Regions from separate parts of the Exiguobacterium sp. SH3S1 genome, predicted to be linked through region 1. Evidence: a T-box and tRNA genes for the amino acid it is inferred to sense, from the RefSeq annotation. Region 1 holds a T-box; the other holds one or more tRNA genes.
What was found. The T-box of region 1 lies ahead of tyrS (tyrosine--tRNA ligase). A T-box ahead of a tRNA ligase gene usually reads a tRNA of that ligase, here a tRNA-Tyr.
Positions count from the first base shown of each region.

Region 2: it has a tRNA-Tyr gene. The T-box ahead of tyrS (tyrosine--tRNA ligase) is inferred to sense a tRNA for this amino acid. The anticodon was not compared.

Region 1 covers NZ_SJUW01000002.1:104,070-110,334, forward strand. The annotation lists gene ezrA (septation ring formation regulator EzrA) at 1-1,191, opposite strand, end outside; gene EVJ26_RS03290 (GAF domain-containing protein) at 1,429-1,911, shown strand; gene rpsD (30S ribosomal protein S4) at 2,134-2,733, shown strand; gene EVJ26_RS03300 (GTP pyrophosphokinase) at 2,769-3,392, opposite strand; gene tyrS (tyrosine--tRNA ligase) at 3,500-4,747, opposite strand; T-box leader at 4,795-4,989, opposite strand; gene EVJ26_RS03310 (transglycosylase domain-containing protein) at 5,157-6,265, shown strand, end outside.
Region 2 covers NZ_SJUW01000022.1:9,429-15,693, forward strand. The annotation lists gene EVJ26_RS13950 (transglycosylase domain-containing protein) at 130-1,917, shown strand; gene EVJ26_RS13955 (DUF5366 family protein) at 2,008-2,565, opposite strand; gene trmL (tRNA (uridine(34)/cytosine(34)/5-carboxymethylaminomethyluridine(34)-2'-O)-methyltransferase TrmL) at 2,794-3,267, opposite strand; gene EVJ26_RS13965 (methylated-DNA--[protein]-cysteine S-methyltransferase) at 3,278-3,712, opposite strand; gene queG (tRNA epoxyqueuosine(34) reductase QueG) at 3,702-4,850, opposite strand; tRNA gene EVJ26_RS13975 (tRNA-Gly) at 4,924-4,994, opposite strand; tRNA gene EVJ26_RS13980 (tRNA-Leu) at 5,001-5,081, opposite strand; tRNA gene EVJ26_RS13985 (tRNA-Cys) at 5,091-5,164, opposite strand; tRNA gene EVJ26_RS13990 (tRNA-Gly) at 5,177-5,251, opposite strand; tRNA gene EVJ26_RS13995 (tRNA-Gln) at 5,256-5,330, opposite strand; tRNA gene EVJ26_RS14000 (tRNA-His) at 5,337-5,412, opposite strand; tRNA gene EVJ26_RS14005 (tRNA-Trp) at 5,422-5,492, opposite strand; tRNA gene EVJ26_RS14010 (tRNA-Tyr) at 5,497-5,580, opposite strand; tRNA gene EVJ26_RS14015 (tRNA-Phe) at 5,584-5,659, opposite strand; tRNA gene EVJ26_RS14020 (tRNA-Asp) at 5,691-5,766, opposite strand; tRNA gene EVJ26_RS14025 (tRNA-Met) at 5,775-5,848, opposite strand; tRNA gene EVJ26_RS14030 (tRNA-Glu) at 5,866-5,940, opposite strand; tRNA gene EVJ26_RS14035 (tRNA-Ser) at 5,960-6,050, opposite strand; tRNA gene EVJ26_RS14040 (tRNA-Asn) at 6,066-6,140, opposite strand; rRNA gene rrf (5S ribosomal RNA) at 6,149-6,264, opposite strand.

The DNA.
Region 1 (6,265 bases):
CTGGTCGAGTGACCGTTTCGCATCTTGCACTTTTGATTTGATCAGACTGAACGGAATCACCTGAGCGACGAGTGCTTGTTCGATATCGAGGACGTTCGCAGCGAGCACCGCACGTTCCCGGTCCAATTGTTCGAACTCCTCACCGACCCGGGCATTGATCTCATAGTTGCTGACAAGCCGCGACATCTCTTGGTGAAGGCGCGTCATCAATTCGTTCGTCTGCCGTTCGCGTTCTTTGACCCCAGCAAACTCTTTTTTTACGTACTGCCTTGCATCGACCTCGGAGCTGAACGCCTCGAACAATTGATCGATATCCGAACTGAGTTGCTGCATGTCCGTTTCAAAGTGTTCAAAATCAAGCTGTTCGATCCGAGTCATGAGCGCGAGACGGCGGTCTTCTGCCTGCTCGATTTCTTCGACTAAACCGAGCGTCTCGAGGGCGTAGCCATCCATCTGCATTTCTTTATGACCCGCACGCAGTTGATTCAGTTGGTGCTTTAAGTCAAATTGAACCGTCCGGACAAACTGGGGAATCACTTGAACGAGTTCACGGATCTTCGTCACCTTTTCAGACAGGACTTGGCCGGCCATGAACGCCTCTGAGACTTGTCCTTCTTGCTTGAGCGTCATCATCTCGGTCCGTTTCGCTTCCGCAACAGCGATTTCGGTTTCGACGAGATCGTACGTCGGGCCAAAAGCGCTATTTTGAGAAATGAGCGTCTTGCGGAACTGATACAGTTCTTTCTCGTCTTTTTTGACGATATCTAGCAGGGAGGCATGATGGTCGTTAAACTCCGCCATCTCATCGAGCATCGCGTGAACCATCGATTCGAGTTCTTCGATCACCTGTTCGGTCGCAGCCAAGTCTGATTTGACTTTAAGGAAACGATATTTGTCGAGGTCTTCCTCTGAACGATATAGCGCCTCATCGATTTGACCCGTGTGGACGCTGACGAGTTCATCCCACGACTGGTGCCAGCGTTCGAATTTTTCTTTCGTTTCGCCTTCCATCGGCCACTGTTTGAACTTTTGAAGCTCGGCCGGGACACTCGCACTCAGGATGCCTTGTTTTCGCATATCCAAATCATCAATTTTCTGGTAAAAACTTCGTCTAGCTAGCATACTACCTAACATTGCTCCTAGAGCGATGACAATAATTCCAATTAAAATTCCGTATATTCCGTAATCCATCTCTGTAACAACCTCCAAGCCGCTTTCGTGGACTTATGTATCTTTAAGAAGAAAATGAAGTATTTTATAAGTATAGATATTAATAATCATATTATAGAAACAATGTTTTGCATAGGTTTTCCAACGGTTTAGGGAGAGAATGTTATTTTCCGCGAAATTCTTTTTGGGAGACAAAATAAAAAAATGCGTGTACCATGATGCTAATCTGAAATACATCTTGATATAGGAGGGAAACAAATGTTCCAAACTACTACTTACTCTGGCGACCTGGCCGCCGGCTATGACTTACTTAACAAACAACTCGCTGCCCTGCTCGAAGGAGAGACGAACCAAGTCGCTAACCTTTCGAACGCGAGCGCTCTGCTCAACCAGTTTCTTGACCGCATCAACTGGGTCGGCTTCTATTTGACTGACGGTGACGACAGCCTCATTCTCGGACCGTTCCAAGGTCTTCCTGCTTGCGTCCATATCGCCTTCGGCAAAGGCGTCTGCGGCACCGCCGCCTCGACACAAGAGACACAGTTGATCGCCGACGTCCACCAATTCCCAGGCCATATCGCCTGTGATGCGGCCTCGAACTCTGAAATCGTCGTCCCGCTCATCCGTGACGGCAAAACGATCGGCGTCCTCGATATCGACAGTCCCGAGTTCGATCGCTTCTCAGAAGTCGATCGCCAAGGCTTAGAGCAATTTTGCCAGACATTACTTCGCTTCATCTGATTGACAAGCTGCCCGATCCATCGTATACTGATTTTTGTGCATGAAATGACGATAGCAGTCCTAGACAGACGTATCCACCTTTCGGGCCTCGACTGAGTCGGAGGAGCATCTTGTAGCTTCGCTATCAAGTGAAGGTGCTTGAACCTAGAAAGGGGCGTCACCCGTCTTTGACACCGTTGTTCTTTTGTGCAAAATACATGAACAACAAGGAGGAGTCCAATCATGGCTCGTTACACAGGTCCAGCTTGGAAACTCTCGCGTCGCTTAGGCATCTCGCTTAGCGAAACGGGTAAAGAATTAGCAAAACGTCCTTACGCACCAGGCCAACACGGCAATGGTCGTCGTAAAATCTCTGAATACGGTCTTCAGCTTCAAGCGAAGCAAGCACTCCGTCACATGTACGGAATCAACGAGAAGCAATTCCGTCGCATCTTCAACGATGCTGGGAAAATGCAAGGTATCCACGGTGAGAACTTCATGTTCTTGCTCGAGTCACGCCTTGACAACCTCGTTTACCGTATGGGCCTCGCTCGCACACGTCGTGGAGCACGCCAACTCGTCAACCACGGTCACATCCAAGTTGACGGTTCACGTGTAGACATCGCGTCTTACCGTGTGAAACCAGGTCAAGTCATCTCGGTTCGCGAAAAATCGAAAACTTTCAAAGCGATTGCTGAAGCTCTTGAAGTAGCACCAGCTACAAAAGAATTCATCACGTTCGACGCTGAGAAACTCGAAGGTACGTACGTACGTATCCCTGAGCGCGCTGAATTGAACGACCAAATCAAAGAGCAACTCATCGTTGAGTACTACTCACGTTAATGCTTTTATCCCCTTCTCTCGAGAAGGGGATTTTTTTATATCAAGATCTGTTCGCGAATCCGGCCCATCTGCGTATCGAGCGCATCCGCCATTCGGGCCGCCTCGATGAGCTCTTGCCGTGACGTCTCGGGGATTTGATGCTGATATTTATATTGAAGCTTATGTTCGGTCGCCGCCCAAAAGTCCATCGCGAGCGTCCGAATTTGAATCTCGGCCGGCACCCAGATGACACGTTCCGCCAAGTACACTTTCGTCCGCACAATCAGATGGAGACTGCGGTAACCGCTCGGCTTCGGATGTTCGATATAGTCTTTGATGACGTCGATCTGTAAGTCGTCCCGCTTTTTCAGGTGATCGAGAATCGCGTAGATGTCATCGCGGAAACTCGTGACGATCCGTACACCGGCGACGTCATAAATATTGTCCCATAACGCTTCCACTTCGAGTGGGAGCTGTTTTTGATTCATCTTCCGAATGATCGACGGCAACGTCTTCATCCGCGTCTTCACGTGCTCGATCGGCGAATAGCCAAGTCGGGTCTGCCAATCGAGGTCGATGATGCCAAGGTCGCTCTCAAGCTCCGTGATCGCCATCTCGTAATAACGGAACCGTTCCCGCCACTGATGAAACTGTTCGCCAAAAAACTCTTCGATATCCATTAGATGTCCTCCTCGGTCTCTATATTTGAAATGGTATCAGACCACACCTGATTTGACACAACAAAAAAAGTCCATGTCCGCAAACTTTGCGGACATGGACGGATCGGTTAGACGTGACGAATCACGAAGTATTTCTTTTTGCCTCGGCGGATGATTGTGAAGTCCCCGAGCGTGTCTTCACGCGTGACGAGCTTGTCGAGCGCTTGCTCGCGTTCGCCGTTCAAGTAGATCGCCCCGTTTTGGACGTCTTCGCGCGCTTGGCGTTTTGATGGAGCGATTTTCGCCTCGACGAGAAGATCGACGAGATTGCGTTCGCCGTCGAGTTCGAACTGCGGCATCCCTTTGAACGCGGCATCCATATCCTCGGGCTTGAGTGTCTTCAAATCGCCGCTGAAGAACGCTGTCGTGATGCGTTCCGCTTGATCGAGACCCGCCTCACCGTGGACGAGCTTCGTCATTTCCTCGGCGAGACGGCGCTGTGCTGCACGTTTTTCAGGTGCTGCCGTCATTTCCACTTCGAGCGCGTCGATCTCTTCATGCGTCATGAACGTGAAGTACTTGATGAACTTGATGACGTCGGCATCGTCGACGTTGATCCAAAACTGGTAAAACTCGTACGGTGTCGTCTTGTCCGCGTCGAGCCATACCGCACCACCGGCCGTCTTCCCAAACTTCTGTCCGTCCGACTTCGTGACGAGCGGCACAGTCAGACCGAACGCCTTCTCCGAATGGCCGAAGCGACGGATCAATTCAAGCCCAGCCGTGATGTTGCCCCACTGATCGCTGCCGCCGACTTGGAGACGGCAATTCTCTGTCTCGTACAACTTCAAGAAATCAAACGATTGGAGCAACATGTATGAGAACTCCGTGTACGAAATCCCGTTTTCCATGCGCGAATCGACCGAGTCTTTCGCGAGCATGTAGCTGATCGGAAAATGCTTGCCGATGTCACGTAAGAAATCGATGATCGACAACTCTTCTGTCCATTCATAGTTGTTGCGGATCGTGATCGGGTTCTCCCCTTCGAGCGGGAGGAAGCGGCTCAACTGATCTTTGATCCGGTCCGAAAACTCTTTGACCGTATCGAGCGTATTGAGCGAGCGTTCGTCCGACCGTCCTGACGGGTCGCCAATCATCCCGGTCGCGCCACCGACGAGCGCGATGACGTGGTGTCCCGCCTCTTGGAAACGCTTCAACGTCAAAATCGGTAGCAAATGTCCGATATGGAGCGAGTCCGCCGTCGGGTCGAACCCTGTGTATAGTGTCGTCGGTTTGCTCAGTTGCTCTTTCAATCCTGCCTCATCCGTCATTTGGTTGACGAGCCCTCGAAATTCTAAATCTTTTAATAGTTCCATGTTTTCCACTCCTTCAATTGACATAAAAAAACGTCCCTTCTCAAATGAGAAGGGACGGAGATTCCGCGGTACCACCCTAATTGCCACAGCTGTGGCCACTTAAAACGAGAGATAACGGTCCCAACCCGGCTTGCGCACGCTCCAAAAGTGTAATTCATCGTTGACATTGGCTAGTTCACAGCACCCACTAGCTTTCTGGACAAGCGGTCAACCGACTACTTCGTTTTTTTCATCGCGTCTACTATTATTGACTATGCTATTCATTTTATAAGTTCCGTTTCCTCGTTGTCAACTGCAAGATTGAAACTTGCATTAGTCTGCTCATTCACGATAAGGTGGGCAAGGACTTGTGCTATAATCGTATATAATACTGTCTAAAATAGTTTTACACCATATTAAGGAGGCTGTCATGCTGCAGAAGATTCGAGACATATGGAACACACCAAAGTCGTTGAAAGCCCGCCGTTATGCCACTGTATTTTATGATGTGTCGTGGAACGTTTTGCTCCTCACCATCATCTCTGTCGTCCTCATCGGTTTCTTAGGCGCCGGGATCGGGGCCGGGTATTTCGCATCACTCGTTAAAGATATGCCGGCTCCAGCCTATAAAACGATGACGTCACAAATCAATACGTACTCATCGACGTCCGATATTTATTTTGGAAGCGGTGAACGGATTGGGAACTATACGACCGATGAAGTTCGGGTACCGATCACGGTCGATAAAGTTTCACCTTTCGTCGTCGATGCCTTACTCGCCACCGAAGACGTCGAGTTTTATGAACACGACGGCGTCGTCCCGAAAGCGACGCTTCGGGCCATCCTGCAAGAAGCGACCGGTTCGGAAGAACGGACAGGTGGTTCGACACTAACCCAACAGCTCATTAAAAACCAAATGCTGACGAACGAGGTCTCATTCGAACGGAAAGCAAAAGAAATTCTGCTTGCCCTCCGTTTAGAGAAAGCGATGGACAAAGACGAGATTTTGAACGCCTACTTGAACGTCGTCTCGTTCGGCCGTAACTCGATGGGACGCAACATCTCAGGCATCGAGGCCGCCTCGCGCGGTGTCTTCAACACGTCGGCCGAGAAGCTGACGTTGCCGCAAGCCGCGTTCTTGTCCGGCATCCCGAAAAACCCGTTCCTTTACACCCCTTACTATCAAGGCGGGGTCATTAAAGAAGATGTATCACCGGCGATCAACCGGATGAAGACGGTATTGAACCGGATGTACGTCGCCGGCAAGATTACAAAAGCAGACTATGACGCCGCATATAATTACGACATCACGCAAGACTTCATGAAGACACAGTCGAAGCCGCGAGACCGGTATCCGTATGTAGTTGATGAAGCGGAACTTCAAGCGCGCCTAATTATCACCGACTACTTGCTCGCACAAGATGGCATCACGTTGTCAGAATTAAATGCTGATGATCAAGCCTCGATTAAGACGACATATGCCAAACGGGCGCATAATATGCTACGTCAAGGTGGCTTCAAGATTCATTTGACGCTCGA
Region 2 (6,265 bases), on a different contig from region 1:
TATAAACCTCTAATACCCTTTTTCGCTGTTTCCTAATGTATTCCTGCTTAAATTATTATATGATAGCGTTTACATTTTGAATTTTATTGAAAGTTTGACGATATAATGAATAGAGAAAGAGGTGAGACGATGAGAGCATGGCTCGGGGTTGTGTTTATTGCTGGATTGGTTGCCGTCGGCTTCACAGTCAGCGGAGCTTTAAAAGAAGAGATTGACCAAGCGAAAACGATTGTCGAGTGGGGTGAAGAGGCCGTCAGCTCCGCTCCGCTCTCATCGAAACATGCTGTCACGCTCACTTATAAAGGAGGGGCGGAACAGCTGTACTTGAACGGTCGCCGCAACGACGTCTCCGTCAATGGGCTTCCGAATCACATCCGTGAAGCAATCATCGTCATTGAGGACCGGAAGTTCAACGCCCATCCCGGCTATGACCTCGGAGGGATTGCCCGAGCGTTCATCAATAACGCCAACGAATCGTCGGTCCAAGGCGGGAGCACGATTACCCAACAACTGGCCCGAAACGTTTATTTAACGCACGAACGGACGTATGAGCGCAAAGTAAAGGAATTAATGATCGCACGAGCGCTTGAAAAAAATTATAGTAAAAAAGAAATTATGACCGCCTACAGCAACGTCATTTTCTTCGGTCATAACGTCTATGGTATCCAGTCGGCGGCCGATACGTACTTCTCCCGTCCACTCGACGATTTGAACTGGAACCAGATCGCTTACTTGCTGACCGTGCCGAATAATCCGTCCCTTTACGATCCGCTTGACCCGTCGCCTGCCTTTTACGAGCGTAAAGATCGCATCCTCACGCAATTGAGAGATGCGGGCGTCCTATCAAAGCAAGCATATGATGCGTTTCACGGCGTCAAACTCAAGGCCTCTTATCGCAGCCACAAAGTCCGCTATCCAGACTATATGGACACGGTCATGAAAGACGCGGTCCGCCTCGTCCGTACACGTTATGACCTCGATGAAGAGGCGGCCAAAAACTACTTGGCGAGCAATAAAGCGACAGTCGAAACGTATTTGTCCGTCGAACGTCAAAACCAAGCGAAACAAGTGATGAGCCGCTTACCGAACGGCTTGAACGGGGGCTATGCCGAATTGACGCCGAACGGGCGCATCGTCGCCCTCGTCGATTCTGATATGAAGCAGAGTGGTGAATTCAACCGGGCCACCCAAGCGTACCGGCAGCCGGGCTCGGCTATAAAACCTGTCCTTGTGTTTGCGCCTTACATCGAAGAGACCGGAGCGACGCTCGATACGGTGCTTGACGGACGACCTGTCTGTTACGGGACGTATTGCCCGACGAACAGCGGCAACCGTGTCCTAGGCGACGTCACGCTCCAAGATACGATCGCTTACTCGTATAACACACCGGCACTCGCCGCGTTCACGGCGATCGACCAAGAGCGAGCGTACGAGACGGCCGACATGATGTTCAGCCAGTGGGATCCAGCCAAGGACAGCAATCTCGCGAGCGCGCTCGGCGGTCTGACACAAGGAGTATCTCCGAAGGAACTCGCTGCCGCGTACACGCCTTTTCTCAATAAAGGTGTGTACGTATCTGGTCAGACGATTAAAGAAATCCGCTTTGCTTCGGGCGTCCCGACAATCAGCCCGGACATGATGAAACAAGCCGTCTGGTCGGACGAGACGGCCTCGGCGATGCAAGAAGCGTTATCTGCCGTCACAACGTACGGGACGGGACGTTACGCCGGCCAGATCAAGCGCCCTTACGTCGGAGGCAAGACCGGCACGACCAACTCGCATAAGGACATGTGGTATGTCGGCTTGACCGATCAGACGATCACGGCAATCTGGCTCGGTGCCGACACGCCGCGTCCGTTCCCGGAGCTTGCCAACCGGGCGTACCCGGCTATCGTTTGGACAGAGGCGCATCGCTAAAAAACAAGGCTAGAGGATGAGTCCTCTAGCCTTGTTTCGTCTGTCTGTATGTTTTCAGATGGACCAGCCACTCTTCTCCTGTCACAGTGTTCATAAGATGATATCCCCGACCGAGTTAAACAGCCTGAGGAGCGCCCAAACGAGCCCGCTTAACAGAATCGCCCACATCATCGCTTGAATCAACAAGAGCCCGATTGCTCGAAGTGTCGACATCAACTGGCTGACTTGCCAAATGTAGTAGAATAAATAGACGACAAACGTGCCAAGCAAGACCGCAATCGCTGCCGGCAGTGAAGTCAAAAACAAAAAACTGACACCTGAACCGACCAAGAAAATTGTCGCTCCTGGCTTTAAGCGATGGAGCGAGCTCCCGTTCGTCTCACGCGCAAAAAATGCGAAACCGAGTTGGTTAAACGTATCGGCGACGAGTTTAAAGGCGCTAAACAGCATGAAGTATATCGTGAAGAACATGACGAGCACGAGGATCTTCGTCTCTTGGACAGACAACAGCGCGATGATTTCACTATACACCCCGACACGCGTCAGCCATTGAATGGCGTATTCAGATGTGGCGATAGCGAGTGACATCGAAAAAAGAATGATCCCAATCAACGGGGCGTAGCTTAACAAGTACACATTTGTTTTCATATCGGCTCTCATTTCACAAGAATTTCTCATATTCAGTGCAAATCTATTATCAAGTATATTATAATATTCGTAGTCACGGAGAACAAAAGGGGGATTTTTAAATGGGATTATTACTAATGGTCGGAATCAGCGTCGCCTTCCTTGCGGCGATCTTAACAGCAGGATACAACAGAAAACCTGAAGGTAATCAATAAGAGCCGCGATTCTCACGAATCGGGCTCTTTTTTCTTACTTTAATCCCGCATAACCTTGTTGGCGTAGCGCCTCATAGACGATGATGGCCGCCGTGTTCGAGACGTTGAGCGAACGGACGAGGTTTGACTGGGGCAAGCGGATGCAGCGGTCAAGGTTGTCCTCGATCACTTCCATCGGCAAGCCTTTCGTCTCACGTCCGAAGACGAAGAAATAGTCCTTCTCGACGTCAGACACGTCAAGGTCACTCGGATACTGTTCGCCGTACTTTGTAATATAGAAAAACTCGCCGTCCGGATGTTGTGCCCATAGTTCGTCAAGCGAGTCATGGTAACGGACGTCAACGAACTGCCAATAGTCGAGGCCGGCCCGTTTTAACATTTTGTCATCCGTCGAGAAGCCGAGCGGACGAATCAGATGGAGCACCGAGTTCGTTGCCGCACACGTCCGCGAGACGTTGCCCGTATTTGCCGGGATTTCCGGTTGAAACATTACTACATGGTTAGCCATAATCTATTCCTCACTTCACTTGTTCGATATCGAGTAATCGTTGTTTTTGATCGAGCCCGCCCGCAAAACCCGTGAGCTGTCCGCTGCTGCCGACGACACGATGGCATGGGAAGATGACAGGCAGCGGATTACGGTTCAACGCCTGGCCGACAGCACGGACTGCTTTCGGACGTCCGATCTGCTCCGCGATTTGTTTATACGTCCGCGTCTCACCAGACGGGATCGTCAACAGCGCATCCCACACTTCTTGTTGGAAAACCGTCCCGTTCATGTCAATCCAGGCGCGGTCAATTGCTTGGAGTCCTTCCCGTTCGACCCGTTCGATCATGTCGACGAGCCACATCGGTGCGCTCCCATCTGCCTGTTCTGTTTCCGCAAAATCTAACGCAATTAATTTCCCCTGCTCATTTAATTCGTATGATAACGTTCCCCATTTAGATGACACGGTCTTCACGTTCCCACTCCTCTCGGAATATACGAATCTCTTCTTTAACCAGTTCTGATTGCTCTACGCGTTCGATCTCTTGATAGATTGCTTCGGCATCAGTACCGAGAATCGCACCGATCGCCCAGACAGCCGTCGCCCGCATGTCTTCACGCTCATCGGTTTGAATGAATGTTTCGAGCACCGAGACGGCTGACGGTTCACGATAATGCGCGAGCGCTAAGATCGCGTTACGTTGAATAGGCTTCTTACCGCGCCACGAGCCGGACAAGTGACCAAACTTCGCCTTGAACTCGCGGTTACTCAAGCTGAGCAGCGGTTCGAGCAACGGTTTGACGACTTCTGCCTCCGGCAACAGCTCTTCATGATGGCGCCAATCTTTCTTACGGTTATATGGACAGACTTGTTGGCACGTATCACAGCCGTAAAGGCGTCCGCCAAGCTTCGAGCGGAACTCTCTCGGCATGAGCGTCTTCATCTGGGTCAAGTAAGCGATGCACCGTTTGGCGTCAAGCACACCCGGTTCGACGAGCGCCGTCGTCGGACAGGCGGTCATGCACTTATCACAGTCCCCGCACCCGTCCTCGATTGCTGTATCGGGCGGCAGATATGTGTCTAAAATCATCTCGCCCAAGTACAGGTAAGATCCCTTCTCCGGCGAAATGATCGAGCAATTTTTTCCACTAAACCCGATTCCGGCCCGTTCGGCCACAGCCCGGTCAACGAGTTCACCCGTGTCGACCATCGAGCGCGTTTTGACGCCGGGAACGAGTTCTTCGATATACACTTGAAGCTGTTCAAGCCGTGAGCCGACGGCGCGATGATAGTCAAGCCCCCACGAGGCACGCGCGAACAACCCACGCCGTTCACCTACCACGCTTCGGGGCGCATCTTTCAATTTGCTCGGGTAGGCAACCGCAATCGCAATGATCGACTGGGCGTCCTCTAACAATAGTTCAGGCGTCGTCCGCTTATCAAGATCCGGTTCTTCAAATCCTGAAGCGAAGTCTTTCTCTTGTTGTTTGATGAGCCGTTGTTTCATGACGATGAACGGATCGGCCGTCGTCACTTTCAACTCATCGATCCCGATTGACGCAGCGTACTCGACAATCTGTTGTTTTAGTATCTCAGGAGTCATCCCATTCATCACCTCACTCTTCTTATTTTCGCATACAAAAAATCTCCCCGCCACTAAGGGCAGAGAGATATGAAGCGGGTGAAGAGAATCGAACTCTCGTCATCAGCTTGGAAGGCTGAGGTTTTACCATTAAACTACACCCGCAGAGAGTACCGGTGGTCGGAGTCGAACCGACACTCCAGAGGAACACGATTTTGAGTCGTGCGCGTCTACCAATTCCGCCACACCGGCATATTATGTTGGAGGCGCCAGTCGGAATCGAACCGACGATAGAGGAGTTGCAGTCCTCTGCCTTACCACTTGGCTATGGCGCCAAAGAGATTAAATGGAGCGGAAGACGGGATTCGAACCCGCGACCCCGACCTTGGCAAGGTCGTATTCTACCACTGAACTACTTCCGCAAAATGGCTGGGCTGGAAGGGATCGAACCTACGCATGTCGGAATCAAAATCCGATGCCTTACCACTTGGCTACAGCCCAACAAAATGGGGCGACTGAAGGGAATTGAACCCTCGAATGCCGGAATCACAATCCGGTGCGTTAACCACTTCGCCACAATCGCCATAATAAACAGGGGCAGCAGGAATCGAACCCGCGCTGACGGTTTTGGAGACCGTAGTTCTACCGCTAAACTATGCCCCTAAAGTGGTGGGGGGGGGCGGATTCGAACCGCCGAACCCGAGGGAGCGGATTTACAGTCCGCCGCGTTTAGCCACTTCGCTACCCCCCCACATGGTGGCTTTGGACGGAATCGAACCGCCGACACAAGGATTTTCAGTCCTTTGCTCTACCAACTGAGCTACAAAGCCATGTATGTAGTAATTTAGTTAAATAAAAAAATGGCGGTCCTGACGGGATTCGAACCCGCGATCTTCTGCGTGACAGGCAGACATGTTAACCGCTACACCACAGGACCAAAGCTAATTGCGGGGGCTGGATTTGAACCAACGACCTTTGGGTTATGAGCCCAACGAGCTACCAGACTGCTCCACCCCGCGACGATATAAAAATTAAATGGTGACCCGTACGGGAATCGAACCCGTGTTACCGCCGTGAAAGGGCGGTGTCTTAACCGCTTGACCAACGGGCCATAATTAGTATGGATAAACTGGCGGAGAGCAAGGGATTCGAACCCTTGAGACGGTTGTGCCGCCTACACGAATTCCAATCGTGCTCCTTCGGCCACTCGGACAGCTCTCCAAAGAAGAGAAAAAGTGGCTCCGCAAGTAGGATTTGAACCTACGACCTACCGGTTAACAGCCGGTTGCTCTACCACTGAGCTATTGCGGAACGATCTTGCCTGGCAACGTCCTATCCTCACAGGGGGAGACCCCCAACTACTTTCGGCGCTGAAGCGCTTAACTTCCGTGTTCGGCATGGGAACGGGTGTGGCCGCTTCGCTGTCGCCACCAGAC